Proteiniborus sp. DW1: one gene and its partner. Each later gene encodes a partner of the first gene's protein in a complex. Links are inferred from orthologs where the notes say so. Each region holds a gene or a part of one and is shown on either strand. Other genes may lie near its edges.

Region 1 (16,424 bases):
TAAAAACTTAGAGTTTCCACTTAGAAAATGTGTTAGGACAGATTATTGGCCTATATTCAAGAATCTGTCCTAACACATTTTCTAACAGTATGCTAATGATAATTATATAAGAATGTGGTTAAGTATTTTACTGCAATAGACTTTCTATAGCCTTTGCAACTCCATCACAGTCACTAGTATCAGTGACGAAATCAGCTATTTTTTTAACCTCTTTCAGCAGCTGTTTTTATGGCTACTTTATTTCTTTCAGATATTTCATGCTGACTATTAAGTAATGTCCCATCCATATCAATGGCAATGAGCTTGTATTTCATAAGCACACCTTCCCAACGCTAATAATTAGCCATGTAAAATAACTAGAATTCTATTACTTATTATAACACATGAAGTAAATAATAAAATATGAATTAACTGATATCAATTGTACGAAAGTACTGTGCATCTAACATCTTATAATACAAACTATGGCTTGGATTATAGTTAGTATCATAATCAAATTTATATTATTAATTATTGGCAAATTTAATTAAAATGTGATATTAATATACTTAGTCAGTTTGACAGGATGGGTTGAGAAGAGGATGAAGATGATGGATAGATATAAAAAACTTGCTTCAAATACATTTATTTTTGCAATAGGTACCTTTAGTTCTAAACTACTTGTTTTCTTAATGCTACCACTTTACACAAGAGTATTATCAAGCTCAGAATATGGGAAATTAGACTTAATAGTACAAACTTGTAATATACTAATTCCTATTGTATCGGCAGGTATTTTGAATGCAGTAATCAGGTTTGGTCTTGATAATTCTACTAACAAAAAAAGTGTTTTTTCTATAGGATTAATGATAAACCTTTTAGGAGTTATAGGGCTAATTGTCTTTATGCCTCTATTAAAAAGAATTGATTTTATATCAGAATATATTATGTATGTTTATCTTTTCATATTAATGTCAAGCCTACATTCATTGTGTTCAAATTTTACACGGTCTCAGGAATATATTAGGCTCTATGCACTTGATGGTGTGCTTAGAACTGCATTAACTATTGCTTTAAACATTATTTTTTTAGTAGTATTTAAGTATGGAATTGCTGGATACTTGTTAGCGACTATTATATCAGATTTAATATCAGCAATTATGTTGTTTACTGTGGCAAAGCTTTATAATTATGTTAGCTTAAATTACATTGATAAAACCACCTTTAAAAATATGCTTAAATATTCTATACCCCTTATTCCAACAACCATATCTATATGGATTATCAGCATGTCCGATAGATATATTCTTTCATATATATTAGGAAGTGGAGCAAATGGTTTATATGCAATTGCATATAAGGTGCCTACTATTATAACAATAGTTGCGGGAATTTTTATGGATGCATGGCAAATATCAGCCATAGACGAGTATCAAAAAGGTGATAAAGGCTGGTTCTTTTCTAGGGTATTAAATGTCTATAGCTCCCTTCTATTTTGTGGGGCATCTGTAATTGTGGCTTTTACTAAGTTGATTACTAGATTACTTGCTTCACCAGAATTTTATATAACATGGAGCTATATACCTGTTTTAGTGATGGCAACCCTATTTGCATCCCTAGCTACGTTTTTGGCAAGTATATATATGATGCATAAAAAAAGTGAATATGTTTTTACTACTACTACTATAAGTGCAATTATAAATATAATACTCAATTTACATTTAATACCCAAATATGGAATTCAGGGGGCAACTATAGCAACACTAATAAGCTATATATGTATGTTCATGATAAGAGCAATCAATACTAGGAAATTCATGACCGTATCTTGGAATATACCTAAAATTATCTTAAATATATTTATAATTATGATACAAACCATAATTATACTATTAGAGATAGATAACTGGTTTGTATATGAGATAATATTAGTATCTGTTATAGCTTTGATAAATGCAAAGGATTTATTAATGGGAGCTAGAAGAATCATAAAATAGAGTATTGTTTGACAAGGGAACAAATAATGCTTGTTAACGTCTAAGAATATATAAATTCAAAAATGCATTAAGGATGTGATTTTGTGAAAAAACATAAAACAAGAAATACAATTATTATAGGTCTTATATGTGCAGCAGTGATAATTCCAACAGCTATAAAACTCATAAGTCAACAACCTATATCAGAAAATGGAACAATTGAGAATGAGTTAGATAATAAAAATCCAATTTCTAGTGATGATGTAAAAGGTGACCAAGATACAGAAAAAGAAAATAATCAAGATGAAATCATAGACTATGGAGATGACACATATGAACTAACAGAGGAAGGTATTATTAAACCTGAAGTTGCAGAAAAATTGATTAAAGAAACATCAGAAAGGCTAATTAATGCAATAAAAGATAAAGATGTAGAAACTATATCAGACCTTATTCATCCAGTTAAGGGTGTTAGATTTACTCCTTATACCTGTGTTTCATTGGAGAATGACGTAGTATACAATAAGGACGAGATAAAGAATTTCTTTGAGGATAAAGAAGTTTATGTGTGGGGACATTATGATGGCACAGGAGATGAAATTAAGCTAACACCAAGTGAGTACTATGATAAGTTCATATACTCAGAAGACTTTGTAAATGCCGAAAAGGTTGGATATAATGAAGTACTGAGCAGTGGAAATATGCTAGAGAATCAATTTGAAGTATATGATAATCCTATTATCGTAGAATACTATTTTTCAGGTTTTAATCCAGAGTATGGAGGCATAGATTGGAGAAGTCTTCGCTTAGTATTCGAGCAATATGAAGGTAGCTGGAAGTTAGTGGGTGTTATAAATAATCAGTGGACAATATAATATAACAGTTACTATATTCTATTTTTAGACGTTAAATAAAAAATGGTTTGGAAAGGAATTTGTTGTTATAACAGGATTTTGCTTTTACTTTATACTAAGGATTGGAGGAAAATACTGATGAAAAATTCACTATTAATTAAAAATATCAGTTATTTAGTGACATGTGATGAGCAAGACAGAGTATTTGAAAATGTTAATCTATATATTGAAGATGGAGCCATTAAGTATATAGGAAATGATGCATATAATGCAGATGAAGTAATAGATGGCAAGGATATGATAGTGTATCCGGGACTTATAAATACTCACCATCATTTATACCAAACTTTTACTAGAAATCTTCCACAGGTTCAAAATATGGAGCTATTCGATTGGCTAACGACTCTTTATGAAATATGGAAAGGGTTGAATTCTGATATTATTAGATATAGTACCTACGTAGGGGTTGGAGAGCTAATGAAAAATGGGTGTACAACATGCTTTGACCATCACTATGTATTCCCTCAGGAGGAAAGTGATGAGTTTATAGACATACAATTTCGTACAGCAGAAGAGCTAGGAGTGAGGTTTCATGCATCAAGAGGTAGCATGTCTTTAAGTAAGAAGGATGGAGGACTACCACCTGATTCTGTAGTGCAGACCATAGATAAAATACTATACGATTCAGAAAGACTCATTAAAACCTACCATGATGGTAGCCAGTTTTCTACTAGACAGGTAGTATTAGCACCTTGCTCACCTTTTAGTGTAACAGGAGAACTAATGAAGGAGTCTGCAATACTAGCTAGAAAATATGGAGTAAGACTACACACCCATCTTGCAGAAACTATTGATGAGGAGAAATTTACTACCGAAAAATTTGGAATGAGACCACTAGAATACATGGAGAGCCTAGGCTGGGTTGGAGAAGATGTCTGGTATGCCCATGGTATTCATTTTAATGATGAAGAGCTAAAGGTTCTAGCAAAAACTAAAACAGGAGTCGCTCATTGCCCTGTTTCAAATATGAAGCTGTCATCTGGAGTTGCGAGAATACCTGAAATGCTAGAGATGGATATTCCAGTAGGTCTAGCAGTAGATGGGAGTGCAAGCAATGACGGTTCTAATCTGCTAGAAGAAATGAGAATAGGATACCTACTCCACAGGCTTCATTCTAGTAGAAAAGCACCTACTGGATATGATATGCTGAAGCTAGCTACTAAGGGTGGAGCTAAACTCTTAGGTAGAAATGATATCGGTGAATTATCTATAGGAAAAGCTGGAGATCTATTCATGATAAATAAGAATAGAATTGAGTTTGTAGGAACTCAATACGATCCTAAGTCTTTATTAGGAACGGTTGGTTTTAAAGGAAAAGTAGATTATACAATAGTTGGTGGTAAAATAGTAGTTAAGGACGGAAAGCTTATAAATGTTGATGAAGAAAAAGTAATATACGAAGGCAATAAATTGGTAGAGAAACTTATATCTAACAACTAAATGCATATAGTTACTATAGGTTTTGTGATTTTTTAAGAGTAATCATGGAGATAGGAACCTTGGTTTAAATCAAGGAACCTGTCCCCATGATTATTTAATTTTAGAGATTTATTAAAAAAATATAAAGGAATTTTTATATCTAGTATCGAATATATGTTCTATTAAGCGGAGGTGTAGCAAATGGAAATAAGATGTATTCATACAGGCGATATTCATCTTGGAATGGAATTTAAAAGCGCAAGCTTTGATAATAAACAAGCTAATACAAGAAGATTGGAGCTTTGGGAAACTTTTAATAGGATAATAGATAGATGTAAACAGATAAAAGCACATATTTTACTTATAGCTGGAGACTTATTTGAGGATGAATATTGCTCAGTTGCTGATGTTAAGAGAATAGACTCTAAATTTAGAGAAATAAGTAGTACAAAGGTAGTTATATCTGCAGGAAATCATGATACTCTTGGGAGGAGATCTTTATATAGATTGATTAACTGGGGAGACAATGTTCACATCTTCGAACCAAATAGGATTACTAAACTTGAATTTAATGATTTAAATGCAACAATATGGGGACTTAGCTGGGATAAGAAGTTAGAAAGAGCAAATCTAGTAGATAATATAAAAGCAGAAGATACTAATAAAATTAATATATTACTTGTACATGGAGATGTATTTAACAAGGAGTCAGAGTACCTTCCCATAAATAGAAGCGCCTTATTAAACAGTGGCTTTGATTATGTAGCACTTGGTCATATCCACAAACCACAGTTTATTAGTAGCAGTATTTGTTATTGTGGAAGCCCTGAACCCCTTGATTTTGGAGAAACAGGCAGCCACGGTATTATGGAAGGTACTATTTCAAAAGGTAAAACTAAAATGGCTTTTGTACCTTTTGCTAAAAGAGAATTCATTATTAAAGAAATTTCTATAAATGAGAATATGACCTATAATGAAATAGTAGACAAGATAAAATCTATTGATGATAAGGAGGACATAGCTCTAAACCTTTATAGAGCTATTGTAACAGGTACAAGGGATAATCAAATAAGTTTAAATATTAAGGATATAAAAGAATACTTATTGAGGGAATTTTATTATATAGATATAATTGATAATACTGTTCCTGATTATGACTTAAAGAAACTCTATAAAGAAAACCCAAATAATATAATAGGTTTTTTCATAAAAGAAATGGAAAGACAAGGGTTAGACAATGAAATAGTTAAGAATGCACTATACTATGGACTAGAAGTACTACTAAGCGAGAAGGTGAAAAAATGACTATAAAAGAGCTTTTGCTTACTTCCTTTGGGAAGTTTAAAGGAAAATCTATTACCCTTGAAAATGGATTTAATATTGTATATGGAGAAAATGAAGCTGGTAAAACCACAGTGCATAAATTCATAGAGGGAATGCTTTTTGGTTTTTTTAAGCCATATATAAAGAGAAAAATATATACTGATGACTATGATAGATATCTACCCTGGGATTTTACGGACTATAGTGGAGTCCTTAAATATGAAGTAGGAGACAACATATACAGAATAGAAAGAAATTTTTTAAAGGGAAATGATGAAGTTAAGATAATAGACGATAAAACAGGTGAAGATATTAGCCATCTTTTTGAGTATGATAATGTAACTAGGCTTCATCAGCCTATGTCAATTCATATGGGCTTAAATAGTACAGTATACAACAATACCATATCCATTGGTCAGTTAAAGAGTAAGTCTGATGACACATTAGCAAAGGAAGTCAAGGATAGCCTAATCAATTTAGGAGGAAGTCTTGACGAGGATATTTCTATAAAAAAAGTATTAGAGAAGCTTAATGAGAAGATTAATGATATAGGTACTGAAAAAAGGATTAAGACATCTCCTTATGGTAAAGTTGTTGAAGAAATAGAACAATTGAACAATGAAAGGCAAAGAGCTTATGATATCTCAATAGAAGTAAAGGAGTATCAGGAAAAGGCTAATCTTTTATCAGATGAAATAAGAGCATTAAATGAAAAAAAGACAGAGATAGAAGGAAAGATTAATCTAATTGAAGTTTTCCAAGCCAGAGAAAAATACTTAGAATGTCTAAAGCTTTCAGAAGAGATTAACATTCTAAAAAAACAAATAGAGGAGTTAGAGGAATTTGCTAATTTAAATGATGAGGACTATACCGAGGCTGTTAAATTCCAGCAAGAGATTAAATCATTAAATGATAACAAGGAAGAGTTAAAGGAGAAGCAAGATAAAGTCCTAAATAGGCAAAAAAAGATAAGAACAATAATAGAGCAATTGATTTTTTTTGAAGGAATTGAAGAGGAAGAAATCGAACAATTAATAGCATATTATAACATTATGGAGCAAAAGAAGCAGGATTTAGAGATTACATATGATAGAATAGCCAGTAAGTCCACTGGTGAAATTGATTTTAACTTAAATGATATAAATGAAAAGCTATATAATTATGAAGAGTTAGAAGAAAAGAAAAATAGCCTGTCGTATAATAATGAGTACAATAATATAATGTTTCTAAAAACTAGACTGGATGAAAAATCAAAAAGTCTTAATAGATTAAATCTTTTAAAAATCTTTTCAGCCTTTGGAGCTTTAACAAGTATAATTCTTGGAATCATGTTGTTTAGAGCTATGTATTTTGTAGCTGCAATTCCATTAGCCTTATTAATATATGCCTTTTATTCTTCAAAGGAGCTAAATAACTATATTAATACTTTAAATAATCAGATAGTAGATATTGAAAAAAAGGAAGTACAAAGAGAGAGCAAAATTGAAGAACTAGATAAGGAAATGCAGGATATACTTGATTCATGTGGCTGTAAATCAAAGGCTGAGATAAGAAAGTTAGTAAATGACTTAGGCCAGAGAAATTTTGCAGCAAATGAAGTATTGGAACTTAAGAATAAGAAAAATAGTCTAATAGAAGAAATACAAAAGTTGGAAGACAATATTAAAAAATATCTGAATTTAATAAAAGAGGACTTAGTTTCTTTAGACAATATAAGAAAGTTAAAACACGAATATTCTAAGTTTTTAGAGCACAAGAGACTAGAAGAAAGTACTCAAAATGAGATCGATGACTTGATAAATGAAATAAAAGATATTGAGCTTAAGCAAAAAAACATAGGAAATAGCCTGTTGATGTTGTATAAGAAGAATAATGTAAGCAATATGGATACATTTAAAGAAGGATTAGAAAAAAAGAGAAACTATGAAAAATCTATTCAGCTACTAGAAAGTCAGAAGAGCTTGCTTAGTAACATTCTTGGGGATAAAAACATAGAGTTTTTAAAGAAAAGGTCTGATGATTTTACTGAAACAATAGGACTAGATATAAGAGGGCTTGATAAAGATGACTTATTAGCTAATCTAAAGGACATAAATGATACAATACTAGAAACTAAGAACGAACTTACAAGATTTGAAGAAAAAATCAGAATTCTAAGCTCAACAACTGCTGAACTTGTGCAAATAGAAGAAGAAATAATTAGAAAGAATAGGATTAAGGGGGAATATGAGAAAAACTTATCTTCCCTAGAACTAGCTAGAGATACTATTGATAAAATATCTAGAAATATTCAAAGAGATTTTGCTCCAAGACTAAGTAGTGGAGTAGGAGAAATCATTGAAAAAGTTACAAAAGGAAAGTATACTGATATTAAAATAACTGAGAACCTAGATATAAAAGTTGTAGACCCTATAAGCAATAAAATAGTTGATGTAGACAAACTAAGTGGAGGTACCATAGATCAGCTATACTTTGCACTGAGATTTGGGATTATTGATATTATAAAAGAAGATAATAATCTACCGCTAATCCTAGACGATTGTTTTGTGCAGTATGATATGGATAGAATAGAAAATATACTAGAATTTTTATCTATTGAAAGCCTAAAAAGACAGATAATATTATTTACATGTCATAATAGAGAAAAAGAGATACTTAATAATATGGGTTTTAAATATAATCTAGTTAATCTATAGAATTAGTTGATGTGCTACATTAGCTATAATAAATCTGTAAAACTAGAGCTTTAAAGGTTAATGTTTAACGTTAACCTTAATCTTAATCTTAATCTTAACCTTAACTTAGGCATTGGGGGTGAAATTATGGCTGTGTACGGCATAGCTGATCTTCATTTAGATTCAACAGGAGATAAACCAATGGATATTTTTGGTAACAACTGGGTATCGCATCAAGATAAAATATTTAACAATTGGAGGAATATTGTATCGGAGGATGACATAGTCCTAATTGCTGGGGATATCTCATGGGCACTAAGACTTTCAGAAGCATATGCAGATTTAATGAAAATAGAAAAACTCCCAGGTAATAAGGTTATAACTAGAGGAAACCACGATTATTGGTGGTCTACAAAATCTAAGCTAGAAGGACTTGGGTTTAAGACTATACATTTTTTACACAATGATAGCTTTTTATATAATTCTATTGTTATCTGTGGTGCAAGAGGATGGGCATCAAAGGATAGCGATGAGTTTGATTCACAGGATGAGAAAATATTTTCACGAGAAATAAATAGGTTAGATTTATCTCTTTCTTCTATAAAAGATGATTCTTTTGAGAAAATAGTTATGCTTCATTATCCACCCTTTAACACAGAAAATAAGTCTCCAAATGAATTTGTAGATATTATGAAAAAGTATAATGTAACTAAATGTGTATATGGGCATCTTCATGGGGAGGGGCATAAGCTTGTAGTGGAAGGCAATATAGAGGGAATTGATTTTCATTGTATAGCTTGTGACTATATTAATTTTACACCAAAGGAGATAATTAGGTAGTGACTTTTGATTTTTAGTCTATATATAGAGGTGTAGCTAAAGAGTCCTATCTTACAATAGTAAGGTTAAAGATAAAATAGTTCTAACATATGTGGGGAAATGTGGTATTATAATATTAATATTATAATAAACTGTCAGTCAATTTTTAGGATAGCATTCATGAGCATAAAACAATAAAGGGGGAAACCAGTGTGTTTAGTGCAGAAATAGCATTAAAAAATGAAACAGGTCTTCATGCAAGACCAGCAAGTCAATTTGTTTTTACAGCATCAAAATTTAAGTCTCAAATCAAGGTTATTAAGGATGGAAAAGAATACAATGGCAAAAGTATAATGGGTGTACTTAGTATGGGAGCAAGTAAGGGAACTAATTTGACAATTCAAGCTGAAGGAGAAGATGAAAAAGAAGCTGTTGAAGCGTTAATAGCGCTGATAGACAATGGCTTTGGAGAATAGGGGGGCTTAGTTGTGATTGGCATAGGTGTATCATCTGGAATAGGAATGGGTAAGACCATTATTAAAAAAGAACCGACAATCAAACTAAAGAAGAACCACATTGATAATCCAGAAAGAGAAATTAGTATTCTAAATGATGCAAGAGAAAAAGGAAAAGAACAAATAGAAGCCTTGTATCAGCATGCTTTCAATACTATAGGAAAGAAAGAGGCAGGTATATTTAGAGCTCATAAGATGATACTTGAAGATCCAGACTTCTTTGGACAGATAGAAAGTAAGATAAAAGAAGAAATGGTGAACGCAGAATGGGCTATTTCAGAGGTTGCTAACTTTTTTATTGAAATGTTTGAGGCTATGGAAGATGAGTATATGCGAGAAAGAGTAGCTGACATAAGGGACGTAACAGGAAGGCTAATTAAAATAGTACTTGGAATAGAGGATACAGATTTAAGCAACTTAACAGAACCAGTCATAATAGTGGCTGAGGATTTAACACCATCGGATACTGCTCAAATGGATAGAAAAAAAGTCATTGGATTTATAACTGAAGTAGGTGGAAAAACCTCACATTCGGCTATAATGGCTAGAACACTAGAAATACCTGCTGTAGTTGGTTTGGAAAATGCCACTGAACTAATATCAAATGGAGACTATGTAATATTAGATGGAGATACAGGTAATGTTATTATAAATCCTGAGAGAGAAGTTATTGAAGAATACTCAAGAAAACGAGAAGAATATATTGAATTTAAGAAAAAGCTAGAGGAAATGAGAGGACAAAAAAGTATCACTAAAGATTGCTTTGAAGTTGAGATAGCAGCAAATATCGGGACTCCAAAGGACGTAGAAGGAGTACTGTTAAACGATGGTGAAGGAGTAGGACTATATAGAACTGAATTTTTGTATATGGATAGAGACAGACTACCTACTGAAGAGGAACAGTTTGAAGCATATAAGGAAGTAGCAGTAAAGCTTGAAGGTAGACCTGTAGTTATCAGAACTCTTGATATAGGTGGAGACAAGGAGCTTTCTTATCTTCCATTTCCAAAGGAGATAAATCCATTCTTAGGCTATAGAGCCATAAGACTTTGTCTTGATCAGACAGACATTTTTAGGACACAGTTAAGAGCTTTGCTACGTGCAAGTGCTTACGGAAATATAAAAATCATGTTTCCTATGATTTCTGCAATAGAAGAATTGAGACAAGCTAAGGGCATATTAGAAGATGTAAAAAATGAATTAAGGTCAGAAGGCATAATGTTTAATGAAAACACAGAAGTAGGTATTATGATTGAGGTACCTGCAGCAGCAGTGATGTCTGACTTATTTGCAAAGGAAGTAGATTTCTTTAGTATAGGAACAAACGATTTAATTCAATATACAACTGCAGTTGATAGATGCAATGGAAATATAGCTTATCTATATAACGAGTTTCATCCTGCAGTCTTAAGGCTCATTAAAAAAGTAATAGATAATGGTCATAAAGAAGGAATATGGGTAGGAATGTGTGGAGAAGTAGCGGGAAATCCACAGCTAATTCCAGTTCTCATTGGAATGGGATTAGACGAGTTTAGTATGAGTGCATCCTCTATGCTAAGAGCTAGGTGGATTGTGAATAATCTTAGTAAAAGAGAGATGGAAGGCTTAGTTGATGAAATATTAAAACTTCCAACAGCTGAAGAAGTAAAAGACTTTATTGCTCAAAATGTGAATATAAACTAACACTGAGTTTAGACAGGAAAAGAATGTTAGTATCTTTGCCTGTCTTTTTCATTACTCTTAATTAGTTTGGATTTTAATTCAGAATAGTTTACGTTATTTAGAAATCTAGTTAGTTCATCTATTTTCTTTTTACGTATTTTAATAACTACAAAAAACATATAAAATATAACTAGTATAGCCAATATTAGATGCAACATTTATATACCTCCTTAGATTCTATAGTTGACAATCTTTAAAATAATAATACATATGGAAAGGGGAACAAAATGGTAAAAGAACTAGAAGTAAAGGTGCTAGGTATTGATAAAAAGGATATTGAAGGGAAACTAGAGAAGCTAGGCGCAAAGCTATTGAGTAAGGAATATCAAGTCAATACATTATACGATTCAGGGGATAAGATTATCGAAAAGCTAGGAGATGGATATTTAAGAATAAGAGAAACTAAAGATTTAATAACAGGCAATGTGGAGATTTTTTTTACACTAAAAAAGAATGTATCAAGTGATATGGCAAGAGAAAATTTAGAAATCGAAACAATGGTTACAGATAAAAAAGCACTTAATAGCATACTTGAACATCTAAATATTAAAGTAATACATGAAGGTACTAAGGAAAGAATCTCATATTTGTATGATGATATAAGATTTGATATAGACACCTGGGACAAAGCTACTTATCCATATCCATATTTAGAAATAGAAGTAACCAAAAAAGAAGATATAAAAAGAGCTGCTGAGCTTTTAGAATTAGAGGAAGAGAGTATAACCACAAAATCACTTCGAGAGCTTAGAGAAGAGATAGGATTAGAGAAGATATAAAGTTTACTTCAAAAGAGTTGGGGGGAGGAGCAAAGGTGAAAAGATACTCTAGAAACATGAATATGCTATCACCTGAAGAAAACGCTAGTCTTAGCAAATTCAAGGTTTGTATAATTGGCTGTGGTGGCTTAGGTGGATATATTATTGAGATGCTTGCAAGGTTAGGGATTGGACACCTAACTGTAGTTGATGGAGATGTATTCGAAGAGTCAAACTTAAATAGACAACTTCTATCAGATATGGACTCATTAGGAAAATCAAAGGCTCTAATAGCTAAGGACAGAATAAATAAAGTAAATCCATTAATTAACGTAAAGGCTGTAAGTGAAAGATTAACAGAAGATAATGGTTTAGAAATATTAGCAGGTCATGATGTAATAGTAGATGCATTAGATAATATAGATACTAGATTGCTTATTCAAAAACAAGCTGAAGAACTTAGGATTCCACTTGTACATGGGGCTATAGCTGGTTGGTATGGACAGGTATCAACTATATTCCCAGGAGATAGGACACTGGATTTGTTGTATTCAAACAGCGGAAGTAAGGGATTAGAAGAAGAACTTGGGAATCCCTCATTTACCCCTGCATTAGTAGCATCTATAGAGGTAAGTGAAGTGCTGAAAATTCTCATAAATAGAGGAGATTTACTGAGAAGAAAGTTACTTATAATCAATACCTTAAATCAGGATTATGAGGTAATTAATCTCTAATACTAAATCAATCACCTTTATATTTTAAAGGCATAAAATAAATTAATGAATATTGCAACTTAAAGTATAAGGTGGTTATAAGTATGGAAGACAATAGAAGTGAAGTCTTACAGGATTTAGCTATATTAGCCTTACCTATTTTGGTTTTTATCTTGATTGAAAAAAGTGGAGTTTTTGGAACAGAAGTAAATTATACAAGAAATTACCATAACAAAATCAGGATGCTTAAAGAAATAAGCCCATATTTTTTAGAGGAAGACCAAGTTGTTTTAGGTAAGGTACAGGACATCTTTGAAATACTTAATAGGTTTAACAGAATAATCAATAATGACTATCAGGAAAATGTTAGAGCTTTAAATCAAGACTTGTCAATGATGGACAGAAAAGAAATGATAATATCTAAATTAGCAAATTACTTAGATGACAATAGAAGGAAGCTAGCAGAAAATGTTGTGGGAACTAAACAGAACATATTCAAGACAAAAGAAAATCTAGAGAGATATTCTCAAATAGTATCTACACAAAACACAGATAAGCTGACATCTATGCTAAAATTAGCAAAATCCATAGAACCCATAATGCCAGATAAAGGGAAAGCCCAGCTAAGGAAAATTGAAAAGATAATAGATATTATAAAAGCCTCTGACAATGAATTTAAGCCTTATTATTAGAGAGGCTTTTCTTACTGTTATTAATTTTTATCCTTGAAGGATTTTAAATAGGTATGTTGAATAAATAATAGATAAGGACTAAAGCTAATTAAGAGGAATCGAACTATTGAGCTATTACCCAATAAGATAGGATGATTTATTTGATGACCACAATAGGAGGGGGAACCTTGGACAGGATAGCGATTATATCAGACATTCATGGAAACACACCTGCATTAAAAGCAGTTTTAGATGATATAAGAAAAAAGGAAGTTAGTAAAATTATTTGTCTAGGAGATTTGGCTGGGAAAGGTCCTAATCCTGCTGAAGTAGTAGATATCATTAGAAGAGAGTGTAATGAAGTGCTTATGGGTAACTGGGATAAGATGATATCGGAAGAAAGTGATTATGCAATGGTTAAATGGGCTAGAGAAAAACTAGGGCAGGAAAGACTAGATTATATCAAGAAGTTACCCTTCTCGCTAGACTTTTATATAAGCGGTAGACTCATAAGATTGTTTCATGCTTCACCTCAGGGGATTTTTCATAGAGTACATAGACATAGCCCTTTAGAAAAGATACTTGGAATGTTTGATAATACAGAAAATACAGGAAAACTCTTTGGAGATCAGAGCCCAGATATAATTGGATATGGAGATATACATGGCGCATATATCAGTTATTTTGATGATAAGGTTATATTTAATGTTGGCAGTGTAGGTAATCCGCTAGATATGACATTAGCTTCCTATGTAATATTAGAAGGCGAATATAATGGCAGGGATAATAAAGGATTTCAGGTTAACTTTATAAGGGTACCCTATGATGTAGAGTTAGCTATAAGATTAGCAAAAGATTCTAATATGCCAGAAACAGATGCATATATTAATGAACTGAGAACAGGAAGGTATAGGGGTAGAAAATAATAGGTTTAGAATTAAAAATTAAATCCGGTAGGTGGTACTAATGAGCAATTCAATTATTAATTTCACACTTTTTAGCCCAATTAATAATTTTATGTTTTCATTTGCTCCAGTATTTATTATGATTATTTTTATTGTAGTTATCTTAATGTTTATAATAAATGCTGTTAAGGGAGTCAAGCAATGGAGCTATAATAATGCTCAGCCACTTCTTATTGTAGATGTAGAGATAGTTTCTAAAAGAATAAATGTATCACATCATCATCATAACAATAACAATCATACGCATCATCATAGCTCTACTTCATATTATGTTACCTTTCAAGTTGAGAGCGGAGACAGAATGGAATTCCAGATTCCAGGTAATGAATATGGGTTAATGACAGAAGGAGATAGGGGGAAGTTAAAATTTCAAGGTACTAGATATTTAGGATTTGAAAGGTTTAAATAGGTGACATAATACAATTTTTATGAGAAACTTGGGAAAAGTTTATGTAGATGAGGAACTATTCTATAAAGATGGTAAGCTTTTTATTTTATATTGTAGAAAAGAGAATCCAGATTTGAGAATGAAAAGTTACAATTAATTTTGTTACAAAAAATTAACAAAAATTAGATAGCCTTTACTATGGTTTATGATAACAGGAAGATTAGGGTAGAGCCAGTATTTCCACAATTCTAAGCCTTGTAAAGGTCTATTTTTTGTTAGAAAATTTATTCTTTTAAAGAAGGAAAAATTATTCGAGTATCGAAATAAACATATTATGTACAATACTAAGTAATTTCGATATTATTCAGAAATTACAGAATTAACAAAAAACGTACAATAGATTTAAGGGGGTTAATAAATGTTAAGCAGAGCAATTATAGAAGATGTTTTAACTGCTGCACTTTCAACAGGTGGAGACTTTGCAGAAATCTTTGTAGAAGACAGATTTAACACAGGCCTTCTATTTGTAGGGGGTAAGGTCGAAGGAGGCATATCAGGAAGAGATTTTGGTGTAGGTATAAGAATATTCTATGGGTTGAATAGTATTTATGCTTATACTAATGACTCATCTAAAGAGAATTTAGTTAAGGTTGCCAAGGAGGCAGCTACAGCTATAAAAGGCAACAGTATTCATCAGGTCTTAGATTTTACTAAGGCTGAGATAAATAATATTCATCCTATTAAACTACTTCCAAGTAGTATTAATAAGTCACAAAAGGTTGAATTGATGAAGAGGGCTTACAATGCGGCTAAAAATTATGACGAGGTTATAAGCCAAGTCACAGTCAGATATCTAGACAATGAGCAAAATGTGCTTATTGCTAACTCTGAAGGGCTATATGCAGAGGATAAGAGAACACGTACTAGAACAGCTATTTTAGCAGTTGCATCTGCAAATGGAGAGATGCAGTCAGGCTTCTATGGTCCTGGAGCACATATGGGCTTTGAATTCTATGACAAGATTAACATAGAGGATTACGCTAAGGAAGCAGCTAGAATAGCAAAGACAATGGTATTTGCGGATTTATGTCCAAGTGGAAAAATGCCTGTTGTCATAGATAATGAGTTTGGTGGAGTTATTTTCCATGAAGCATGTGGACATGGATTGGAAGCTACTTCTGTAGCCAAGGGTACATCAGTATTTGCTGGAAAACTTGGTGAAAAGGTAGCATCAGAAGTAGTGACTGCTATAGATGATGGAACTATACCAAATGCTTGGGGCTCACAAAACATAGACGATGAAGGAACAAAGACTAAGAAAAATGTTCTAATAGAAAATGGAATATTAAAAGGTTATATGATTGATAAGCTTAATGGAAGAAAGATGGGAATGGAGTCTACAGGTTCTGGTAGAAGAGAATCCTACAAATATGCTCCAACATCAAGAATGACAAATACCTACATAGCAAATGGAAGTTCAACTAAAGAAGAAATAATTGCTAACACAGAGTATGGTTTATATGCAAGATATATGGGTGGTGGTTCTGTAAACCCTGCAACTGGTGATTTTAACTTTGCAGTAAGCGA
Region 2 (16,394 bases), on another replicon or contig:
TATTAGCAGGTGTACAGCCAATAGTTGTTCTGACATTTTTTATTGCAGCTATTGTGACATTAAACTTAACTAATGCTATTCCAACGGCCTTAGTAGGACTACCTGGTGGTGTAATGTCTAGTCCTATGATGGAACATTCTTTGTTTCTAAAGGATAGGGGAATGTCGGCTTTAGTGATTAAAAAGATGGCGGTGGGTGCTTTAATAGGAGTTGGGATTTCAATTCCTATGGCGCTGGTATTAGCAAATATTCTAGCACCCTATGCAAGGAATATACAAGCATTAGCACCCTTATTATTTTTTATAGGCGCAATTTTCTTATCTATTATAGGAAAAAATAAAATATTATCTCTATTTAGCATAGTTCCCATGGCAATACTATTTATGGGACTAAGACATTTATATTGGGGAATAGGAGTTGTACCTAAAAACGCAAATATTACAACCTCATTCTTCTTAGGTATTACTATTGGCCCCCTTATTGTGTCTTTGCTCACATTATTAAATAGAAAAAGTCTTCAGTCTATGATAATAGAAGATAAGAAGAAGGTTTTAATTCCTAATGATGCTGTATTGAGTAAAACATTGAATCCATTTAAAATATTGACAAAAACTGAAATGAAAAAGGCTTCTATTCCAGCTTTGATTGTTAGCTTTTTATTTGTACTTAGTCCAGTTGGACTTACAATTTTATTGGGAGAGTCAGTAGCTTCTAGAGAAAAAGATCCTGTTAATAGGGCAACTACAGCTATCACAACTATGAGCGCACTAGCACAAGCTACATATCTTTCAGGTATTATAATTCCACTAATTGCGCTGGGTATTCCACTGTCGCCTACTGCAATTGGACCAGGCAGTGCCTTATTTAATGCACCACCAGTATTTACAGTTGATAATAACTTACATCATATGCTAAGTAGTTGGGAGTTTGTTGCTGCTATATTAGTTGGAGCAATTATAGCAGTGGCCATAACCTACTATATTGCAAATAGATTTGCAGGAAAAATATCCACATTTGTTCTTCAAAAAATACCTCATGAGGCTATTATAGGATTATTTATTTCTCTTATTCTTTTATTATCATATATGGATGCAGGGTTAATTAATATTTTTGGAGTACTGCTAATAGGCATAACCTGCGGTACATTAAATAAGATGGGTGTAAACTATGGAGTACAGTTCATGACTCTGTATGCATCACCTTGGATTATTGAAAAGCTTGCATTATTTTAAATTATTAGATAAGGAGTACAGAATGGATAAGAAAACTTCAGTAGGAACTGCAATCGGCAAAATAATTTTAATGGGTGAACATGCAGTAGTTTATGGAGAGCCAGCAATAGCTATACCCTTTCCAGGAGCAAAGGTAAAGACTACTATATATAAAGGAAATGGTCCTGTGCTTCTTGACTGCTTATACTATAAAGGGGTATTATCAAATGCACCTGAAACATTACTTGGGCTAACAAAGGTTATTAAGAATATTACTGAAAGCTTAGGAGAAGAATTAAAAGATTTCAGCATTAATATAGAAAGTACTATTCTCCCCGAAAGGGGTATGGGCTCTAGTGCTGCAGTTGCTATTGCAACTATCCGTGCATTGTATGACTTCTTTAATAGACCTTTGACATATGATGAGCTCCTAAAATGGACTGATGTTTCTGAAAAAATAGTACATGGAAATCCAAGTGGTATAGATGCTGCAATTGTTAGCGGAGAAAAAACACTCTATTATATTAAAGGAAAGCCAGTTATACCATTTGAGTTTAAGCTAGATACATATTTAATAGTTGGTGATACAGGGAAAAAAGGTCAAACTAGGGCTGCTGTTGAGGGTGTTAGGCAGTTTATAGAGTCAAAAGCTGAAGAAGGTAGAGTTCTAATTAAGGAGCTGGGAGTACTGACTATGAGTGCAAAGAGCTCAATAGAAAGTAATGATGCTATAAAACTTGGCGAATCAATGACTAGAGCCCATAATATTTTAGATAAACTAGGTGTTAGTGATGATAACCTCAACTTTTTAGTTTCAGAGGCATTAAATAGTGGAGCTCTAGGTGCTAAATTAACTGGCGGCGGCAGAGGTGGATGTATGATAGCACTGGCATCGAGCAGAGAGGAAGCTAATTATATATCTAGTAAACTACTAAGTAGTGGTGCCGAAAATACATGGATTAGTAACTTAGGAGTTGATTTGGTTGATAAATAGAGGAAAGGCAAGGGCTTATGGAAATATAGCCCTAATTAAATACTGGGGAAAAAGAGATGAAAAATACATCTTACCGATGAATAGCAGTCTTTCCCTAACTATAGAATGTTTTTATACGGAGACAGAGGTTATTTTCGATGATAGCCTTAGTGAAGATTATTTTTATTTAAATGATGTGTTTCAAGATAAAGCAACCACAAATAAGGTAAGCTCATTTTTAGATTTATTCAGGCAATTTGCTGATATTAACATGAAAGCTATTGTCAATAGTAAAAATTTTGTACCTACTGCAGCTGGATTAGCTTCATCAGCTTCTGGCTATGCCGCATTAGCAGCAGCAGCTAATATTGCCAGTGGTCTAAATCTTGGCCCTAAAGAATTATCTATGTATGCCAGACAAGGCTCTGGTAGTGCAACAAGGAGTATTTATGGCGGATTTGTTGAGTGGCAAAGAGGAACATCTGAAAAAGACTCCTATGCCATACCAATAGATGATGCAAAATGGGATATTGGCATGGTTATAGTTATAGTGAACTCTAAGGAAAAGTCAATTTCCAGTCGTGAGGGTATGAAGAGAACTGTAAAGACTTCACCCTTTTATAAAGTATGGGCTCAATGTGCAGAAGATGATATTAAAGTAATAAAATCGGCAATTAAAGATAGAGATTTTGAGAAATTAGGTTTTATTACAGAGAGAAATGGACTTATGATGCATGGCACAATGCTTGGCGCAGTTCCACCTTTATCATATTGGGAGCCTGATAGTATTTTAGTTATGCAGATAGTAAGACAATTAAGAAATGAAGGCATCCTCTGCTATTTTACTATGGATGCTGGCCCCAATGTTAAAATATTGTGTAGATTATCTGAAAGTTATAAAATCAAAGAGAGATTAAGACAAGTATTTGCTGAAGATCAGATAATAGTTACAGGGCCTGGCCCAGGTATAGTTGTTCTATAGGAGGAGGTAGAAAAATGATTACATCTAAAGCTCCAGGTAAGTTATTTATAGCTGGGGAGTATGCAGTGATAGAACCAGGTTTTCCTGCTATTCTAGTAGCAGTAGATCAATTTATAACAGTTTGCCTAGAAAAGTCTACTGAAAAGGGAAGTATTAGCACATATAATAATGAACCTATATTTTGGACAAGGAACAATGACAAACTTACTATAGAAGGACATACTAATCGACTTAGTTATATATTATCAGCAATAAATATTGTTGAAAGATATGCAAGGGAGCTTGGCAGAAACCTTTTATATTTTGACCTAAGAGTAAGTAGTGATTTGGTGACTCAAGATGGTGTAAAATATGGACTAGGTTCGAGTGCGGCGGTGACAGTGGGGACTATAGAATCATTACTTAAGTTTTATGATATAGAAATTACATTAGATAAATTATTTAAGCTATCTTCCCTAGCAAATATTTTGATTAATGATAAAGGCTCCTGCAGTGATATAGCAGCCTGTGTTTATGGTGGCTGGATAGCATATACATCGTTTGACAGGAAATGGGTATTGGATAAGCTAAATAGTACTACAATATCTGAACTTTTAAGCTTAGAATGGCCTAATCTTTCGATTGAAAGTTTAATACCTCCTAAGAAGCTAAACTTAGTTATTGGATGGACGGGACTGCCTTCTAGTACTACAAATTTAGTAGACAAGATTAGGGATAGAAAGGAAAAGAAAAGCTTAATATATAATAGATTTTTAAATGATAGTAAAAAATGTTTAGAGAAAATGATTAATGCTTTTAAGAGCAATGATATAGATGAGATTAAGAAGCAAATTCAAATAAATAGAGGGTTATTAGTGAAAACAGGTAATGAGTTAGGTGTAAAAATAGAAACTCCTCAGCTGAAAGAGTTATGTGATATTGCATTAAAATATAATGGCAGTGCTAAGCCATCAGGCGCTGGCGGTGGAGATTGTGGTATTGCTATTTTCAATAGAGAATATGATTTAGCTCTACTAATTGAGGAGTGGAATGAATCAGGAATTATTTATTTGCCACTAAAAGTTTATAATAGGATAGGCTTCAATTGAAGTGAGGATTGTTGAAAAGTACATTTGTGTCATTATGACTGTTAGGCAAAGATAATCTTATTAATATTATTTTTTTAATTCCTTATGAGAAAGGTGATTATGTTGACAAATAGGAAAGACGATCATGTTAGACTAGCAATGGAGCTTCATGGTGAATCGAGAGCTTCAGATTTCGACAATATTCGCTTTGTACATCATTCGTTTCCAGAGATGAGTGTAGATGAGGTGGATATTTCCACATCCTTTTCCATATTTACTGTGGAGTATCCATTTTTTATTAATGCAATGACTGGAGGAAGCGAGAGTACAAAATTAATAAATGAGAAGTTGGCTACAGTTGCAAGGGAAACTAAGCTGCCAATGGCTTCTGGCTCATTAAGTGCTGCCATTAAGGATTCCTCTCTAATTGATAGCTTTAAAATCATACGAGAAGTCAACTCAGAGGGACTAGTTTTTGCTAACTTAGGTTCTGAACATACTGTAGAAAATGCTAAAAAGGCTGTTGATATCTTAAGAGCTGATGCTATTCAAATTCACTGTAACGTAGTACAGGAGATAGTCATGCCAGAGGGTGATAGGGATTTTTCGGGTAGGCTGAAGAATATTGAGAAAATAGTTAAGGCTTTGGATGTTCCTGTTATAGTGAAAGAAGTAGGCTTTGGTATGAGTAGAGAAACTATAAGAAAGCTAAAAGATGTAGGGGTACAAACAATAGATGTAAGTGGTTCTGGAGGAACTAATTTTGCAAAAATTGAAAACTATCGAAGAAGGACAAATAAATATAAATACCTAGAGAATTTTGGACAATCAACGGTTACTTCTTTATTAGAAGCACAGGATTTTATAAAAAGTACGGATATTATAGCGTCTGGAGGCATACGAAATCCTTTAGATATAGTCAAAGCATTAGCCCTAGGTGCAAAAGCAGTAGGTATTTCAGGGCTATTTTTAAATATGATTTTGAACGATGGTGTTGAAAAGACTATAGATAATATAAACAGTTGGAAAAAAGAGCTTAGGTCAATAATGACACTTCTTGGTAAAAAAAATGTATCAAGCTTAGCTAGTGCAGATTTACTGATTTTTAACGAAGTGAGAGAATGGTGTCTTGCAAGAGGTATTAAAATTGTCAACTAATAATATATATAAGGTTGACAATATAGATAAGCGGATATAAAATTATAATATGAACTACAATACAGACCTAGGAGGAAGGCGGCATGAAGCTCAAAACTCGTGACATGATTTTAATTGCACTATTTACAGCTCTCACAGCAATAGGAGGCTTCTTAAAGATTCCAACACCAGTAGTACCCTTTACACTTCAAGTGTTTTTTTGTGTATATGCAGGTATTTTTTTAGGTTCACGAAAGGGAATGCTATCTCAGCTTTTATATGTTCTCATAGGACTAGGAGGGGTTCCTGTATTTACCGAAGGAGGTGGGTTTGCATATATATTTAAGCCTACCTTTGGATATATACTAGGGTTCATATTATGTGCATATATAACAGGGAAGGTTACAGAGTCTTTTAAAGAACTTAAGTTCACGAATATTTTCATTGCATCCTTTGTTGGATTAGCTTCTGTGTATGTAATTGGAGTGCCTTATCTCTATTTAATGATAAATAGAGTAGCTGAGACACCTATTACTTTCTCTGCAGCCATTAAAATGGGTTTAGTTCCTTTCTTAGTTCACGATCTTATAAAATGCATAATAGTTACAGTGACAGCAGCTAAGATATTACCTGTATTAGGGCGTTTAGGGTATATTACAAAGAAAGCTTAGGGGACTATTGACTTTATATTACAATTATGTTATATTTGTCATAAGTATATAAATATTTAAACAAATCAACATATTTATAAAGGTGTGTTACTGATGGATAATCAGGCATAAACCTGTGTATGGGAATTTAATATTGCCATATATAGTTTATGCCTTTTATTTTTATATTAATTCTTAAAAGGGGGAGAGCTTTTGTCAGCTAAAGAGTATATAGTCTCGAAGATTTTAAACAATAATGTTATATTAGCTGTAGACTACAAGACTAGGCAGGAGCTTATTCTAATAGGAAAAGGCATTGGGTTTGGGAAAAAAGAAGGGAGAAAGGTTAATATACATATTAAAGACGTAGAGAAGTCCTTTATTGCTTATGATGAAAAGACAAAGAAAGAATATCTTCAGCTAATAAATCAACTAGATAGTAATGTTATGGGAGTAAGCGAAGAGATTATTGCTATGGCAGAAAAGCAGTTAGGACAGCTTAGTTCTCACATACATATTGCACTAACTGATCATATTGGATTTGCTATTGACCGAATAAAAATGGGCCTAGAAATAAATAATCCCTTTCTTTATGAAATAAGAGCACTATATCCAGAAGAGTATAAAGCAGGGCTATTAGCAGCAGAAGTCATTAAAGGCAGGCTTAATGTGACTATTTCAGAGTCAGAGGTAGGATTTATAGCACTTCATTTCCATTCTGCAAGACAAAACAAAAGAGTAACCGAAACTATGAAAGACACAAGACTTTTAAAAGAGATAATTGATATGATTCAAAGAGAACTATCTGTATCTATTGATAATAGAGATTTAATGTATACCAGACTAATAAACCACTTGAGGGTAACCTTAAATAGACTAGATGAAAAGAAGTATATAGAAAATCCTTTGTTGAGTAACATAAAAGAGCAATTTAAAGAGTCCTATAGGATATCACAGAAGATAGGTGAATATATAGAGGAGAAAAAACATATTAATATAACAGAAGATGAATTAGGATACTTGGCGCTTCATATAGAGAGAATTAAGGAAACTTCAAAGATAATATCTAGGCGTGTTACTGAGTTATATCAGGCATGAGCTTTTTTCATACAGATTTAATATGTATGTGACAGCTTATGCCTTTTATTATTCCATAAAAAAGGAGGGTAGAATATAAATAAGCAATTATAGAATCATAAATAAGGGGGATTTGTAATGAGAGGTTTTTTTGGAAAGCTTCAAAAGCTGGGAAAAGCGCTAATGCTTCCAGTTGCAGCAATGCCTGTGGCTGCACTATTATTAAGACTAGGGGCAGAAGATGTATTGAATATACCTTTTATTGAAGCAACAGGTAATGCAATATTTGATAATCTTGCAATTTTATTTGCAATAGGAGTGGCTGTAGGCTTATCAAAGGATAACGCTGGCTCAGCAGGACTTGCAGGGGCTGTTGGTTATTTTGTTATAACATCAGGTGCTCAAGCTATAAATCCAGTTATAAACATGGGAGTATTAGCTGGAATTATTGCTGGTGTTGTTGCTGGTAACCTATATAATAAGTACCATAACATTAAGCTACCTGATTTCTTAGGATTCTTTGGTGGGAAGAGGTTTGTTCCTATTGTTACATCTCTTGTATGCATTATTTTAGCTCTTATATTTGGTTTTATATGGCCACCAATACAGAATGTTATTGATTCAGTAGGAAATTGGATGATAGGTGCAGGAGCATTAGGAGTTTTCACATTCGGATTTTTGAACAGAATATTGATACCTTTAGGGTTACATCATGTAATAAACAGTATAGTATGGTTCATATTTGGCGAGTACAATGGGGCGACGGGAGACTTGCACAGATTCTTTGCTGGAGATCCAACTGCTGGTGGATTCATGACAGGTTTTTACCCAGTTATGATGTTTGGCCTTGTAGCAGCAGCTCTTGCTATGTATACAGCTGCTAAGCCAGAAAAAAGAAAGTCTGTTGGTGGCTTACTATTTAGTGTAGGATTCACTGCATTTCTAACTGGTATAACTGAACCACTAGAATTTATGTTTATGTTCTTAGCACCTGTATTGTACGTTGCTCATGCACTTTTAACAGGTGCTGCAATGGCAGTTTGTTATGTTGTGGGAATTAAACACGGATTTGGTTTCTCAGCTGGAGCTATAGATTATTTTCTTAACATGGGTTTAGCTACTAATGGTTGGTTGTTGATTCCTATTGGAATTGTCTTTGGAGTAATATATTATGTTCTTTTTGTATTTGCAATTAAAAAGCTTGATCTTCCTACGCCAGGAAGAATAGAAGAAGAGGGAGAAGGCCTAAATGCATTAATAGATGAAAAAGGGCTTCATGGATTAGCTAAATTATATGTTGATGCATTAGGAGGAGCTGAAAATATAGTTGAAATTGATTCATGTATAACTAGATTAAGATTATCAGTTAATGATGGAGATAAGGTAAACGAATCAGAGCTAAAGGATTTAGGAGCAACTGGAGTATTGAGACCAACTAAGAAAAATATGCAGGTAGTAGTTGGAACAAAGGCAGATATAATAGCAGAAGAAATTAAAGATTATTTAAAAAAGATAACTAAAACATCTAATTAGTAGTCAAACAGAATATGGTGGCAACTTGCTTGTCCACCATATTCTGTGAATCATTCATATGATTATGATTCTGTATTAATATAGTTGAACAGAGACTGGTGGCATTTGATTATATTAGTGTAGAATTAATAAAATGAAAATAAGGAGAGTAAAAATGTATAAGAGAATACTAGACCTGAACTCATCTGATATTGTAGATATGACTAAGGAAGAAAAGCTTCTAAGTATTAAAGCAGCTGAAGGAAGAACTGTATTGTCCGAAGTCATAACTATAGCTCCTCCAATTTTATATGATGTTAGTAACGTGGAGCTTGCATCAGCCTTTGGAGCAGATATGCTACTATTAAATTCTTATGATGTAAACAAACCAAAGGTAATAGGCCTTCCTATTAATGAAGGCGAAGAAGTTATAAGAGAAATTAAAAGGCTAACTGGAAGGCTTATAGGAATTAATCTAGAGCCTGTAGATCTAGAAGCTGATATAATAGATCAGAGAGAAGCTATCTCAGAAGGAAGATTAAGTACTGTCCAAAATGTACAAAAGGCTTTAGAACAAGGAGCAGACATGGTGGTATTTACTGGAAATCCAAAAACTGGAGTTACAAATAAACAGATTGTTAATGCTACAAAAAAGACTAGGGAAACAGTAGGAGATAAGATAATAATTACAGCAGGGAAAATGCATGCAGCAGGAAGTGGAAGAGAAACAGGAAGCGGTCTAATAGATAAGAATACAGTAAAGGACTTCATTGAGGCAGGCTGTGACATTGTTCTTTTACCTGCCCCAGGAACTGTACCAGGTATGACAGTAGACTATATTAGAAATCTCGTTGAATACGTGCATTCTTTTGGAAAGTTAGCAATGACATCTATAGGAACTTCGCAAGAAGGGGCTGATGAGTCTACCATAAGAAGTATCGCATTATACAGTAAAATGACAGGTGCAGACATTCATCATATAGGAGATTCAGGAATGGTATTAGGTATGGCTACACCAGAAAATATTATGATTTATTCAATTGCAATCAAGGGTAAGAGACATACCTATAGAAGAATGGCTAGATCTGTGAACAGATAGGAGGAGTAATATGTTTAATTTTTTGAAAAAGAAAAAAGAAGTTTCAATAGTAGCCCCTATGACTGGAGAAATCATAGAAATAGGTAAAGTCCCAGATAAAGTATTTGCAGAGAAAATGGTAGGAGATGGCTTGGCTATAAAACCAACAGATGGAGTAGTAGTAGCTCCTTGTAATGGCAAGGTAATACAAGTATTTCCTACAAAGCATGCTATGGGCCTCTTAACGCTAGAAGGGCTGGAAATCCTAATTCATATAGGGTTAGATACTGTAAGCTTAAAGGGAAATGGATTTAAAATCTTTGTTGAACCAGGAGATAATGTGAAAAAAGGAGATAGGCTTTTAAAGGTTGACTTAGACTATGTCTCAGAAAATGCTAAATCAACTATTACCCCTATAATAATTACTAATATAGATGCGGTTAATAGACTATTGGTGAGAAATGGAACAGTTGAAAAAGGAAAGGATGTGATAATGAGTATAGAGCTTAAATAAATATAAGTGTGTATACTATTAAGATGTTTTTAAAGGTGAAAATATAGACAATTATTGAAAGAGGCTTGCTCGTAACTTCATATGTTATGGCTAAGTCTTTAATTTTTTGCAAGAAAGTTTACCAAGAATAATGTTTATGGTAGAGTTTTTATGAGTATATACTATAATATAATTATAAACCTTAATGTAATCAAAAATAGAAAAGGGGGACATAAAATGCCAGTAAGACATTTATTTGAAAAATCAAAAAAGGAAAAAGAAAAGAAAATGAGAAAGGAGATTGCGAAGAAAGTAGCAGTAGGTACAGCAGTAGGTACAGCATTGGGAGCTGTTACAGGAGTGCTATTTGCGCCAAAGTCTGGAAAGGAAACTAGAGAAGATATTGCAAAAAAAACTAAAGAAGCAACAGAAGCAGTTAAAGTAACATTAAAGGACTCTGGTCAAGTTTTAATGGAAAAAGGAGAGATAATTGGAAGGAGCATAAAAGAAAAGATAGAGGAAGTAAAGATTAAGAAAGATAGTTGTCAATTATGTGAAGAAGAGCTTCAAGATTATATAATAATAGAAGAAGATTGTGAAGAAGAAAAAGAGGAAAACAATTAATCTATAACGAATAAGCAAGGTAGGAAAACAATAGAAGACTACTTTAAGGGGGGAAGGAACTATGGATGCCACAATTACTGTTAAGGAACTATTATTGGTAACAGTGTCGCTAGTTATTATAGGATTTGGAATATATCTTATAATTGCCTTGAGAAACCTAAATGGATTGTTAAAGAAGGTAAACCAAATTGTAGATGAGAACGAAAAGGCTGTAAAGAAAACCATAGATAATTTACCAGAAATATGTGAGAATTTAAGCATTATCAGTGTAAAATCAAGAAATATTATAGAAGAAGTTGAACCTGTGATACCTGAAATAGCAGACAATGTTAACTCAATTACTGAAAATGTAAACGATGGTATGGAAATAGCTGTGAGTACAGTAGAAACTGTAGGGGAAAATATCAGTGAAACAATAGAAGCAATCAGAGATAGCACAGTGGATGCGACTACATACTTAAAGCTAATAGGAGAAGTTGTTAAAGTAATAAAACAAGCAATTACAAAAGAAAGGTAATTTATGTAGGTAGCTAAAATCTTTGATTTTGCACTGTTTACCTATGGAGAGCTCAATAAAAGCCGGCAGAATGCTATTTTATATCTGCTGGCTTTTAGAAACAATAGATCCTATTCCCAAATATTTTTGTTATTGAAATAACAATCTTTCCATGATATAATCCATGAATGAGGTAAAAAGGTGGTATAGGTATTTATGAATATTGGTTGGAGAATATGGTTAACAAAAGATGAAACTAAGATATTTGGAAAGGGACCCAAAGAGCTTTTGCAAAGAACAGAAAAGATGGGTTCACTTAGAAAAGCAGCTATGTCTATGAATATGTCATACAGCAAGGCTTGGAATCTTATTTCCAACTTAGAAAAATCATTAGGTTTAAAAATACTTGATAAGACAATAGGGGGGGTAGACGGAGGAAGCTCTAAACTTACACAAGAAGGCAAGATTCTAATAGAGAAGTATGAAGAACTTGAAAAAAAAGTAGAAGAGGCTATCTTAAAAATTTTTGAAGAAACATTTTAAATTTTTTTGGCATCGTTATATTGATAAAAACATAACGCTGCTTAAGAAGTACCTGATTTGCGGGGTAAAGAATAAATATAATGAAGTGGAGATGTAGACTTATGAAAAAAGTGATAGTATTATTATTAGTATTTACATTGGCTTTTGGCCTTTATGGATGTACTAGTAACAGTTCAGATGGAAGTAAGCAAGGAGACAATGTTGCTCAAGATCAAAATATTAGTCAAAAGGAGAGCAACAATTTAGTAGAGCTTACTATAAGTGCAGCTGCAAGTTTGACAGAGGCTTATGGTGAAATAAAAGAATTATATGAGTCAGAAAAGGGAATAAGGTTGATATTTAACTTTGGTGCATCAGGAACTCTTCAGAAGCAAATTGAGGAAGGAGCAGAAGTAGATGTTTTTGTATCTGCAGGTAAGAAGCAAATGGATGCTCTTGAGGAACAGGATTTAATAATAAAAGATACTAGAGATAACATATACAGAAATGAACTAGCCCTTTTAGTGGCTAAGGAATACAAGGACCAAATAAAAACTATAAATGATATAGTAGGTACTGACCTAAAAATTAGCATAGGTGTGCCGGAGACAGTTCCTGCAGGACAATATGCAAAAGATGCATTAGTATACCTGGAAGTTTGGAATCAGCTTGAACCAAATATAGTATACGGAAAAGATGTAAGCCAAGTACTTACATATGTAGACAAAGGCGAGGTAGCAGCTGGTATAGTTTTTAGCTCTGACTCAGTGAGAGCAAAGGAAAGCTATTTAGCAGAGATTTTTCCAGAGGAGACTCATACTCCAATTGTATATCCAGCAGCTATAGTTTCATCCACTAAAAACAAAGAAGCTAGCTTAGATTTTTTACAATATTTAAAAACAGGCAAAGCAAAAGAAATCCTAGAAAGGTACGGATTTAGAATATACATAGAGGAATAGGTGAACAAAATGATACTAAGCCCTATAATAATATCCATTAGAGTTGCAATAATATCTACAGTTATTACATTGATAATAGGTGTATTTTTGTCAAGATTAACTACTAAATATAACTTTAGAGGTAAGGATATACTAGAAGTAGTTCTCCTATTGCCTATGATACTGCCACCTTCTGTTGTTGGCTATGGGCTGTTAATATTAATAGGGAAAAGAGGAGTTATAGGAAAACTATTATATGATATTTTTGGATTAAGGCTTATTTTTACCTGGGTAGCAGCTTGTATAGCTGCTACTATAGTTTCTCTTCCTTTAATGTATCAAAGTTGCAAGAGTGCATTTTTAAAGGTTGATCCTTGTTTAGAAGAAGCGGCTTGGTCATTAGGAGCAAGCAAAAGAAAAGTATTTTGGAAGATTAGTGTTCCCCTTGCTTTGCCAGGTATACTAAGTGGAATAATTCTAGCCTTTGCTAGGTCTTTAGGCGAGTTTGGAGCTACACTAATGGTAGCAGGCAATATACCAGGTAAAACCCAAAACATACCATTAGCGATATATTATGCCGTAGAAGTGGGAGATACTAAAACTGCAAACATTTTATTAGGCATAGTTGTGTTATTTAGCTTTGCTGTGGTATATGGCGTGAATAGATGGACAAAGAATCAAGGATAAAATTTACGGTTTGACATTTATTTGTTTTTAAGCTATAATATAAATCTGTTGAGTATTAATAAAAATCATTTGGAGAGATGGCCGAGTCTGGCTGAAGGCGCTCGCCTGGAAAGCGGGTAGACGGCTAAACCGTCTCGCGGGTTCGAATCCCGCTCTCTCCGCCAATATAAATTTTGTCGTGCTAGATGGGGAGGTAGCGGTGCCCTATAACCTGCAACCCGCTATAGCAGGATTGAAGTCCCGGCCCAGGCATCCTATTGTGGGGTCTGCCCTAGGAAAGTGATGTTGACGATTGGGTCTTGCGCAACGGAAATTCATGAACCCCGTCAGATCCGGAAGGAAGCAGCGGTAAGTGAACACTTCTGTGTGCCGCAGGGGAGCCTAATCCGAGTTAACTGCTTAGGTAACGCTTGTAGTAGTATGTCAAAGCTGGGTGCACGACTTAAAAAATATAGACTATGGCTTCATAGTCTATATTTTTTTGTATATAACACTATAAATAAAAAAGAGGATTTTCTCAATAATTGTAGAATAAATATAAATCGTAATGAATAAAATCTATTGAGGGAAGTCAGCCATTTTCTGAATTTTAGTTTTTTTTGTTTTACAGACCTAAATATTACAAGACAGTAGGTGGCATCTATGCTTTTAAGTTCTTATAAAAAGAAACTAATAGGTTTGTTTACTTTAATAGCACTAGTACCAATTATTCTATTTTCCTTCAGCGTATATAATAGGATAAATACTTACATAATTGACGAAAATCTAAAAGCAAAAACGAGCTTTATAACTAACGAGGCTGAAAAGATTAATGTTTGGTTTATGTCTAATGCTGAAAAAGTAAGCGACATAGCGTCTTGTTATCCCTTCATAAAATCTCTTATGAATGAAGTAGATGGAGATAGAAAAGTTAATGAATATCTCGCATCACAGCTAAAGTCTTCTAAAGAAGTAATCAATTTAAGGCTAGTCTTGACAGGTTCAAAAGAATATTCATCTAATGGGGATTATTCTATTCAAAATCCTAGATCTAAGTCAGATTATTTAGATGCGTTACATAATAAAGAATTGACATGGACTATGCAGGAACAATCTAATGATACACCTATTATTACTGCTTCAGCTCCTCTATATAATACAAGTGGGCAAATTGAGGGTGTAGTATTAGTTGATTTTAGCGTTAATAAAATTTTAAACAAGATTAGGGAAATAAATAAAGAATATAATTACACTAAATATGTCGTAACTAGTCAAGGCAAGGTGTTAAATGTTTATGGAGAAGAAAAACTAAGAACAGAAGAGAACTACAAAGACTTTGAAAATAAAATATCAACCTTAGTATCTAAATCAATAAGTACATATACAGGAAGAGGACGTGTTCCTCTTGACAAGAATTATATGGTGTTTTATTCTACTATTCCTTCAATAGGGTGGAAGATATTAACCTTAGTACCTAGACAAGCAATATTTGATAGTTTAAGTGTATTAATTAAAGATATAGCTTTTATAACCTCTATTACCTTAATATCTTTAGTAGTATTTGCTACGTTGTTTTCAAGAATGTTCTCAAATCCATTAGTGAAGCTAAAAAATGGAGCAATAGAAATACAGAATGGAAACTATGATTATAAGTTTGATATAAAAAAAGAAGATGAGTTTGGACAAGTAGCAATGGCCTTTAATGCAATGGCAGCAAAGTTAAAAGAGTCATATGAAGAATTAAACGACAATAATATTATGTTGATGGAAACTAATGAGCAATTACAGGAAATAAATATGGAATTAGAAGCTTCATATGCTCAACTAAAGGCAGCTATTGATCAATTAGATGAATCAGAGCAAAGATTTAGAACTCTTCTAGGAAATATAGATGAACTAGTATGGATTATGGATAGGAATCTAAACATAACATTTACCAATGATCAAGTTGAGTCAATATTGATGATAAGCAAGGAGCGGTTCTTAGGAAGAAATCTAAATGAGCTAATAAATTATGTTGTTGGAGACGGAGAGGTATTTTTAAATGATTTTATTGAAACTGATCTAAAAAACCGAGTGATATGTATTTCTCATAGCAAAAAGGATGGCATAATAGCAGAAGTAAGCACAAAAAGGGTATATGAAAACAATAAGTTAGTCGCAATACATGGCATCATAAGGGATATAACTGAAAGAAAGATGATGGAAGAAAGTATAATTAAAAGAAATGAAGAGCTAGTAGTCATAAATAGAGTTAGTAGAGGGTTGACTACTGCTATGAACATAGACACTCTTATGCAAAGAGCAGTAGAAGGTATTATTAGACTTATGAACATATCTTTATGTACTATTAGACTATTAGAAGACGATAAGTTAGTTCTAAAAGCATTTGCAGGAGAATTATCAGACCTAGTAGTTAAAAAACCTATTCCAGTAGACGAAGATGAAGTGGGACAGGTAGTTGAGACAGGTAAGATTCAAATACTCGAAATTAACAAAAATTATAATAAGAGCAAATTTTCGGCTAATATAGTTGACTCAAAGAAGGTAAGCTTTCTTAGTGTACTTCCAATTAAAGCAAGAGGTAAAGTTCGAGGAATAATGATAGTAGGTAGTAAAAGTAAACCTGATAAGGGAGAGTTTAATGTTTTAGCCTCTATCAGTAATCAAGTAGCCTTAATTACTGAAAATATTAGCTTGTATCAAGGGTTGAAGGATAATTACTTAAAAACTATAGAAACGCTGGCAGCTGCCATAGAAGCTAAGGATGAATATACAGAAGGTCATTCTAATAGGGTTTCTAAATATAGTCTTGAAATAGCCAAATACATGGGTATGCCTAAAAAGTTCTGTGAGGAAATTGAGGTGGCTGGCATATTACATGATGTAGGGAAAATAGGAATTAAAGATGGGGTGCTTTCAAAGCCAGGAAGACTAACTGAAAGAGAATATGAAATGATTAGAAGAC

The links.
Region 2: the proteins of ptsP (region 1) and DW1_RS06125 are in contact, whole or in part, in an NMR structure (PDB 2MP0), measured with the Escherichia coli proteins. The link is inferred for Proteiniborus sp. DW1 from one-to-one orthologs.

What each region holds. Positions count from the first base shown.
Region 1 is NZ_FMDO01000014.1:103,824-120,247, forward strand. The notes cover bases 9,058-11,948. They hold ptsP (phosphoenolpyruvate--protein phosphotransferase), read left to right. Parts: upstream 9,058-9,593; coding sequence 9,594-11,303; downstream 11,304-11,948. Other genes in these bases: DW1_RS04340 (metallophosphoesterase), read left to right, coding at 9,058-9,126; DW1_RS04345 (HPr family phosphocarrier protein), read left to right, coding at 9,318-9,581; DW1_RS15450 (hypothetical protein), read right to left, coding at 11,330-11,500; DW1_RS04355 (class IV adenylate cyclase), read left to right, coding at 11,570-11,948. In the rest of the region: DW1_RS04315 (lipopolysaccharide biosynthesis protein), read left to right, coding at 591-1,976; DW1_RS04320 (hypothetical protein), read left to right, coding at 2,060-2,830; DW1_RS04325 (8-oxoguanine deaminase), read left to right, coding at 2,948-4,309; DW1_RS04330 (metallophosphoesterase family protein), read left to right, coding at 4,490-5,593; DW1_RS04335 (AAA family ATPase), read left to right, coding at 5,590-8,307; more of DW1_RS04340, read left to right, coding at 8,434-9,057; more of DW1_RS04355, read left to right, coding at 11,949-12,121; DW1_RS04360 (HesA/MoeB/ThiF family protein), read left to right, coding at 12,157-12,834; DW1_RS04365 (hypothetical protein), read left to right, coding at 12,918-13,505; DW1_RS04370 (metallophosphoesterase family protein), read left to right, coding at 13,673-14,410; DW1_RS04375 (DUF2500 domain-containing protein), read left to right, coding at 14,451-14,858; DW1_RS04380 (TldD/PmbA family protein), read left to right, coding at 15,256-16,424. UniProt on the Escherichia coli protein: General (non sugar-specific) component of the phosphoenolpyruvate-dependent sugar phosphotransferase system (sugar PTS).
Region 2 is NZ_FMDO01000028.1:51,184-67,577, forward strand. The notes cover bases 8,599-11,459. They hold DW1_RS06125 (PTS sugar transporter subunit IIA), read left to right. Parts: upstream 8,599-9,718; coding sequence 9,719-10,201; downstream 10,202-11,459. Other genes in these bases: nagE (N-acetylglucosamine-specific PTS transporter subunit IIBC), read left to right, coding at 8,599-8,630; DW1_RS06120 (DUF7916 family protein), read left to right, coding at 8,785-9,708; DW1_RS06130 (YtxH domain-containing protein), read left to right, coding at 10,418-10,804; DW1_RS06135 (hypothetical protein), read left to right, coding at 10,866-11,321. In the rest of the region: DW1_RS06080 (tripartite tricarboxylate transporter permease), read left to right, coding at 1-1,232; mvk (mevalonate kinase), read left to right, coding at 1,255-2,205; mvaD (diphosphomevalonate decarboxylase), read left to right, coding at 2,195-3,166; DW1_RS06095 (phosphomevalonate kinase), read left to right, coding at 3,181-4,254; fni (type 2 isopentenyl-diphosphate Delta-isomerase), read left to right, coding at 4,339-5,391; DW1_RS06105 (biotin transporter BioY), read left to right, coding at 5,475-6,041; DW1_RS06110 (PRD domain-containing protein), read left to right, coding at 6,234-7,118; more of nagE, read left to right, coding at 7,236-8,598; DW1_RS06140 (winged helix-turn-helix domain-containing protein), read left to right, coding at 11,517-11,843; modA (molybdate ABC transporter substrate-binding protein), read left to right, coding at 11,945-12,781; modB (molybdate ABC transporter permease subunit), read left to right, coding at 12,791-13,447; DW1_RS06165 (HD domain-containing phosphohydrolase), read left to right, coding at 14,090-16,394. UniProt on the Escherichia coli protein: The phosphoenolpyruvate-dependent sugar phosphotransferase system (sugar PTS), a major carbohydrate active transport system, catalyzes the phosphorylation of incoming sugar substrates concomitantly with their translocation across the cell membrane.